2 regions of the Streptomyces sp. NPDC053432 genome follow, and region 2 is predicted to be linked to the other one. Evidence: predicted binding sites of a transcription regulator. Region 2 holds the regulator's gene; the other holds the start of a gene.
What was found. The regulator HrcA, encoded in region 2, represses chaperone genes, less so after heat shock. The targets are predictions, from matches to a motif close to TTNGCACTCNGNNNNNCNGAGTGCNAA.
Positions count from the first base shown of each region.

Region 1: a site for HrcA is predicted at 1,676-1,702, ahead of groL (chaperonin GroEL). Genes of this name have one in related genera too.

Region 1 covers NZ_JBVJKF010000022.1:34,343-37,747, reverse strand. Annotated here, with positions in the region: gene thrC (threonine synthase) at 1-570, shown strand, start outside; gene ACZ6Y1_RS29455 (MoaD/ThiS family protein) at 607-885, shown strand; gene ACZ6Y1_RS29450 (cold-shock protein) at 1,294-1,500, shown strand; gene groL (chaperonin GroEL) at 1,868-3,405, shown strand, end outside.
Region 2 covers NZ_JBVJKF010000010.1:179,631-183,035, forward strand. Annotated here, with positions in the region: gene ACZ6Y1_RS18885 (DUF3097 domain-containing protein) at 1-299, opposite strand, end outside; gene ACZ6Y1_RS18890 (MBL fold metallo-hydrolase) at 334-1,053, opposite strand; gene hrcA (heat-inducible transcriptional repressor HrcA) at 1,188-2,204, shown strand; gene dnaJ (molecular chaperone DnaJ) at 2,205-3,341, shown strand.

The DNA of each region.
Region 1 (3,405 bases), on a different contig from region 2:
ATCTGCGAGCAGCTCGGCTGGCAGCTGCCGGACCAGATCGTCATCCCGATCGCGTCCGGCTCCCAGCTGACGAAGATCGACAAGGGTCTGCAGGAGCTCATCAAGCTCGGCCTCGTCGAGGACAAGCCGTACAAGATCTTCGGAGCCCAGGCCGAGGGCTGTTCCCCGGTGTCCGCCGCCTTCAAGGCCGGTCACGACGTGGTCCGCCCGCAGAAGCCGAACACCATCGCCAAGTCCCTGGCGATCGGCAACCCGGCCGACGGCCCGTACGTCCTGGACATCGCCCGCCGCACCGGCGGTGCGGTCGAGGACGTCAACGACGAGCAGGTCGTCGAGGCCATCAAGATCCTCGCGCAGTCCGAGGGCATCTTCGCCGAGACCGCGGGCGGTGTGACCGTCGGCGTCACGAAGAAGCTCATCGAGAACGGGCTGCTCGACCCGTCGCTGACCACCGTGATCCTGAACACCGGTGACGGCCTCAAGACCCTGGAGGCGGTGGCCGCCGACAGCGGCCAGACCGCCACCATCCGCCCGAGCCTGGACGCGTTCCGCGCCGCCGGCCTGGCCTGACCACTCCCTACGCACTACCGGAAAGGCAGTAGCGCCATGAGCGTCAACGTCCGCATCCCCACCATCCTGCGCACCTACACCGCCGGCGCCGCCGAGGTGACGGCCGAGGGCGCGACCCTCGCCGAGGTCATCGAGTCGCTGGAGAAGAACCACCCCGGCATCGCCGCGCGCGTCCTGGACGACCAGGGCAAGCTCCGCCGTTTCGTGAACGTCTACGTGAACGACGACGACGTGCGCTTCGAGGGCGGGCTGGAGGCGGTGACGCCGGACGGCGCGGGCGTCTCGATCATCCCGGCCGTCGCGGGCGGCTGCTGACCGGTCGTACACGGACTGCCGACAGGTTCTCCATAAATAGAATTGCCCCCTCCGCTGGAAGCGGAGGGGGCAATTCTGCTTGATTGGGCACGGTAGAGTTGGGGAAGTCCCCTCCGCTGTTCTTGCCCGGTGCATATGAACGGGTCGCGTGAGGGTCGACATCTGGTCAATGTGCGGGTGCGTTTTGGGGCTTTGGCGAGATATGTCGGGCCCGAGTTGCCCTGGAATATGCCAAATTTTCACTTCATTTCAATGTATCTGAGTGTCCAGATTTCTCGTCGGATTGACCTGTTGCAGACAGCATCGGCGCAGATACATTCAGCCTCGGTCGACGCGTTCCGACGCAAGTTCTGACCCGGTAACGCGAAGTGCGTTCCCGCGCAAGGGCCAGTAATAGGGGAGTTAGGCATGGCTCAGGGCACCGTCAAGTGGTTCAACGCGGAGAAGGGCTACGGCTTCATCGCGGTCGACGGTGGTGCGGATGTGTTCGTCCACTACAGCGCCATCCAGATGGACGGATACCGCACCCTCGAAGAGGGTCAGCGGGTCGAGTTCGAGATCTCGCAGGGCCAGAAGGGTCCGCAGGCGGACATGGTCAAGCTCGCACTCGGCTGAGTCCCGGAGCGATCGACCACCGACGCGACACGTACGCGCGCACCCGCGTACGCGCATACACAACGAGGGGCCCGCATCCGAGGAGGGATGCGGGCCCCTCGTGCGTCGTTCCGCGCGTCGCCTCGCGCGTTTGCCGTACGTCCCTTGGGGCGTGGCCCGGTCTTGCCCCAAGCCGCTTGCACTCGCGGGGGTCGAGTGCTAATCATTGGCGTTAGCACTCTCCGGTTGAGAGTGCTACTGAACGAGGACCGGGTCGGTGAGGCCCGCAGGGTCCGGCGGGAAGGAACCGCCGGGCACGCAGGCCGTCCGTCGCGGGCGCGGGCGCGGTCCAGGAGCAATCCACCGCTGTCCGGGAGGACCACTTCAGATGGCCAAGATCATTGCGTTCGACGAGGAGGCCCGTCGCGGCCTCGAGCGTGGGATGAACCAGCTCGCCGACGCCGTCAAGGTCACCCTTGGCCCCAAGGGTCGCAACGTCGTCCTTGAGAAGAAGTGGGGCGCGCCCACGATCACCAACGATGGTGTCTCCATCGCCAAGGAGATCGAGCTCGAGGACCCGTACGAGAAGATCGGCGCCGAGCTGGTCAAGGAAGTCGCCAAGAAGACGGACGACGTCGCCGGCGACGGTACGACCACCGCCACCGTCCTGGCCCAGGCTCTCGTCCGCGAGGGTCTGCGCAACGTGGCCGCCGGTGCCAACCCGATGGCCCTCAAGCGCGGTATCGAGAAGGCCGTCGAGGCCGTCTCCGCTGCCCTGCTCGCCCAGGCTAAGGATGTCGAGACCAAGGAGCAGATCGCTTCCACGGCCTCCATCTCCGCCGCCGACACCCAGATCGGCGAGCTCATCGCCGAGGCCATGGACAAGGTCGGCAAGGAAGGCGTCATCACCGTCGAGGAGTCCCAGACCTTCGGTCTGGAGCTGGAGCTCACCGAGGGTATGCGCTTCGACAAGGGCTACATCTCGGCGTACTTCGCCACCGACATGGAGCGTATGGAGGCGTCGCTCGACGACCCGTACATCCTGATCGTCAACTCCAAGATCGGCTCGGTCAAGGACCTGCTGCCGCTCCTGGAGAAGGTCATGCAGTCCGGCAAGCCGCTGCTGATCATCGCCGAGGACGTCGAGGGCGAGGCCCTGTCGACCCTGGTCGTCAACAAGATCCGCGGCACCTTCAAGTCCGTCGCCGTCAAGGCCCCGGGCTTCGGCGACCGCCGCAAGGCCATGCTCGGCGACATCGCCATCCTCACCGGCGGCACGGTCATCTCCGAGGAGGTCGGTCTCAAGCTGGAGAACGCCGGTCTCGACCTGCTCGGCCGCGCCCGCAAGGTCGTCATCACCAAGGACGAGACCACCATCGTCGACGGTGCCGGTGACAGCGACCAGGTCGCCGGTCGCGTGAACCAGATCCGCGCCGAGATCGAGAACTCCGACTCGGACTACGACCGCGAGAAGCTCCAGGAGCGCCTCGCGAAGCTGGCCGGCGGCGTGGCCGTCATCAAGGCCGGTGCCGCGACCGAGGTCGAGCTCAAGGAGCGCAAGCACCGCATCGAGGACGCCGTCCGCAACGCGAAGGCGGCCGTCGAGGAGGGCATCGTCGCCGGTGGTGGCGTGGCCCTGCTGCAGGCCTCCTCGGTCTTCGAGAAGCTGGAGCTCAACGGTGACGAGGCGACCGGCGCCAACGCCGTGAAGCTCGCGCTGGAGGCCCCGCTGAAGCAGATCGCCGTCAACGGTGGTCTCGAGGGCGGCGTCGTCGTCGAGAAGGTGCGCAACCTGGCCGTCGGCCACGGTCTGAACGCCGCGACCGGCGAGTACGTCGACATGATCGCCGAGGGCATCATCGACCCGGCGAAGGTCACCCGCTCCGCGCTGCAGAACGCGGCGTCCATCGCGGCCCTGTTCCTCAC
Region 2 (3,405 bases):
CGGGCGCCCGGGACGGCGATCGAGCCGGAAGCCGTACGGGAGGGCGCGGCGGGGGCGCGCGGGGGGCGGGTCAGGGTCACCACGGCGCCGTCCAGCAGGAAGCCCCGCGGCTCCAGCGGGAACACCCGCCGCTTGCCGAAGCGGTCCTCCAGCGTCACCGTGCCCGCCTCGCAGGCCACCACCGCGCCGCAGAAGTCCGTACCGGCCACCTCGACCACCAGGTCCGGTTCCGCCGCCACCTCCGGCACGGCCTTCGGGCGCTTCCACTGGGGAGTCAGATCGGGGGAGTACTCGCGCATCCGGCCGAGGGTAGGGGAGCCGTGGTGATCTTGGCTATGACACGCCGAAACGGCCCGCCAGCGCGGCGCGCTGCGCGGCGACGAAAGCCGCGTCGACCACCGCCCCGTGGCCCGGCACATACAGCGCGTCCTGCCCGCCCAGCGACAGCAGCCGGTCCAGCGCCGCGGGCCACTGCCCCGGCGTCGCGTCCGGGCCCGCCGACGGCTCGCCCGACTCCTCCACCAGGTCCCCGCAGAACACCGTCTCCCGGTCGCCCGGCACGAAGGCCGCCAGATCGTGCCGGGTGTGCCCCGGACCCACGTTGGCCAGCAGCACCTGAACCCCGCCCAGTTCCAGCGTCCACTCGCCCGACACGAGGTGCTTCGGCACCACCAGCAGGTCGGCCGCCTCCGCGGCCTCCGCCTCCGCCAGACCGTGCCGCACCGCGTCGTCGCGCAGCTCCTCGCGGCCCGTGGCGAGCAGCGCGTCCAGGCCGACCGCCCCGTACACCTCGGCACCGGAGAAGGCCGCCCCGCCCAGGACGTGATCGAAATGGCCGTGCGTGAATGCGATATGGGTCACTCGACGGCCGGTGAGACGCTCGGCCTCCGCACGCACCTGAGCACCCTCGCGCAGGCACGAACCGGAGTCGACGAGGAGCACGGAATCGTCGCCAACCACCAGTCCCACGGTGCAGTCCCACACCGGAAGCCGTCTGCGGCCGGTCCGCCCGGTCAGCCGTTCCCAGCCCGCCTCTTCCCAACGTACGTCCATGCCGCGACGGTACCCTGGCGGGCCTCCCTTGCCAGGGCCTTACTACCCGGCCGTACACTGAGCGGGGGTCTCTGGCACTCGAACGCCCAGAGTGCCAACGACAGGGCAACGGACCACAGCCGGAGGTGTGCGCGATGCTCAGCGAACGCAGACTCGAAGTGCTGCGCGCCATCGTCCAGGACTACGTCGGGACGGAGGAGCCGGTCGGCTCCAAGGCGCTCACCGAGCGGCACCGACTCGGCGTCTCGCCTGCCACCGTGCGCAACGACATGGCCGTGCTGGAGGAAGAGGGCTACATCGCCCAGCCCCACACCAGCGCCGGCCGGATCCCCACCGACAAGGGCTACCGCCTCTTCGTCGACAAGCTGGCGGGGGTCAAACCGCTGTCGACGCCCGAGCGGCGCGCCATCCAGAACTTCCTCGACGGCGCCGTCGACCTCGACGACGTGGTCGGCCGCACCGTGCGGCTGCTCGCACAGCTCACCCGGCAGGTCGCCGTCGTCCAGTACCCGAGTCTGACCCGGTCGACCGTCCGGCACGTGGAGCTGCTCTCGCTCGCCCCCGCGCGCCTGATGCTCGTACTGATCACGGACACCGGGCGCGTCGAACAGAGGCTGATCGACTGCCAGACCCCCTTCGGGGAGACCTCGCTCTCCGATCTGCGGGCCCGGCTCAACAGCCGCGTCGTCGGCCGTCGGTTCACCGACGTGCCCCCGCTCGTCCAGGACCTCCCCGAATCCTTCGAGGCCGACGACCGCGCCACGGTGTCCACCGTGCTCGCGACGCTCCTCGAAACCCTGGTCGAGGAAGCCGAGGAACGGCTGATGATCGGCGGCACCGCCAATCTCACCCGCTTCGGACATGATTTTCCCCTGACGATCAGGCCGGTGCTCGAAGCGCTGGAGGAGCAGGTCGTGCTCCTCAAGCTGCTCGGCGAGGCCAATGAGTCGGGGATGGCCGTACGGATCGGGCATGAGAATGCCTACGAGGGACTGAACTCCACGTCCGTCGTCTCGGTCGGTTACGGTTCGGGCGGCGAAACGGTCGCCAAGCTCGGCGTGGTCGGACCGACCCGCATGGATTACCCCGGAACGATGGGAGCGGTACGCGCAGTGGCACGTTACGTCGGACAGATCCTGGCGGAGTCGTAAGTGGCCACGGACTACTACGCCACTCTCGGCGTACGCCGCGACGCATCCCAGGATGAGATCAAGAAGGCATTCCGGCGGCTCGCGCGCGAGCTGCACCCGGACGTGAACCCCGATCCCAAGACGCAGGAGCGTTTCAAGGAGATCAACGCGGCCTACGAGGTGCTGTCGGACCCGCAGAAGAAGCAGGTCTACGACCTCGGCGGCGACCCGCTGTCCTCCTCGGGCGGCGGCGGCGCGGGCGGCTTCGGGGCGGGCGGCTTCGGCAACTTCTCCGACATCATGGACGCCTTCTTCGGCCAGTCCTCGCAGCGCGGCCCGCGCTCGCGTACCCGCCGCGGCCAGGACGCCATGATCCGCCTGGACCTGGAGCTGGACGAGGCGGCCTTCGGGACGACCAAGGACATCCAGGTCGACACGGCCGTCGTCTGCACCACCTGCTCCGGCGAGGGCGCCGCCCCCGGCACCTCGGCGCAGACCTGTGACATGTGCCGCGGCCGCGGTGAGGTCTCGCAGGTCACCCGGTCCTTCCTCGGCCAGGTCATGACCTCGCGCCCCTGCCCGCAGTGCCAGGGCTTCGGCACCGTCGTCCCGACCCCCTGCCACGAGTGCGCGGGCGACGGCCGGGTCCGCTCCCGCCGCAGCCTCACGGTCAAGATCCCGGCCGGTGTCGAGAACGGCACCCGGATCCAGCTCGCGGGCGAGGGCGAGGTCGGCCCCGGCGGCGGCCCCGCCGGCGACCTGTACGTGGAGATCCACGAGCTGTCGCACCCGACGTTCCAGCGGCGCGGGGACGACCTGCACTGCACGGTGACCATCCCCATGACGGCGGCGGCCCTGGGCACCAAGTGCCCGCTGGAGACCCTCGACGGCATGGAGGAGATCGACATCCGGCCCGGTACCCAGTCCGGCCAGGCGATCCCGCTGCACGGACGCGGCGTCACGCACCTGCGCGGCGGCGGCCGCGGCGACCTCATCGTCCACGTCGAGGTCACCACCCCGGGCAAGCTGGACGCCCAGCAGGAGGAACTGCTGCGCCAGCTGGCGAAGCTGCGCGGCGAGGAGCGCCCGACGGGCCAGTTCGCGCCGGGCCAGCAGGGTCTGTTCAGCCGTCTGAAGGACGCCTTCAACGGCCGCTGACCGGCCCGCACGTACGCACAGGAGCCCGGCCCGGGGAGCATCCCCGGCCGGGCTCCGTGCGTTG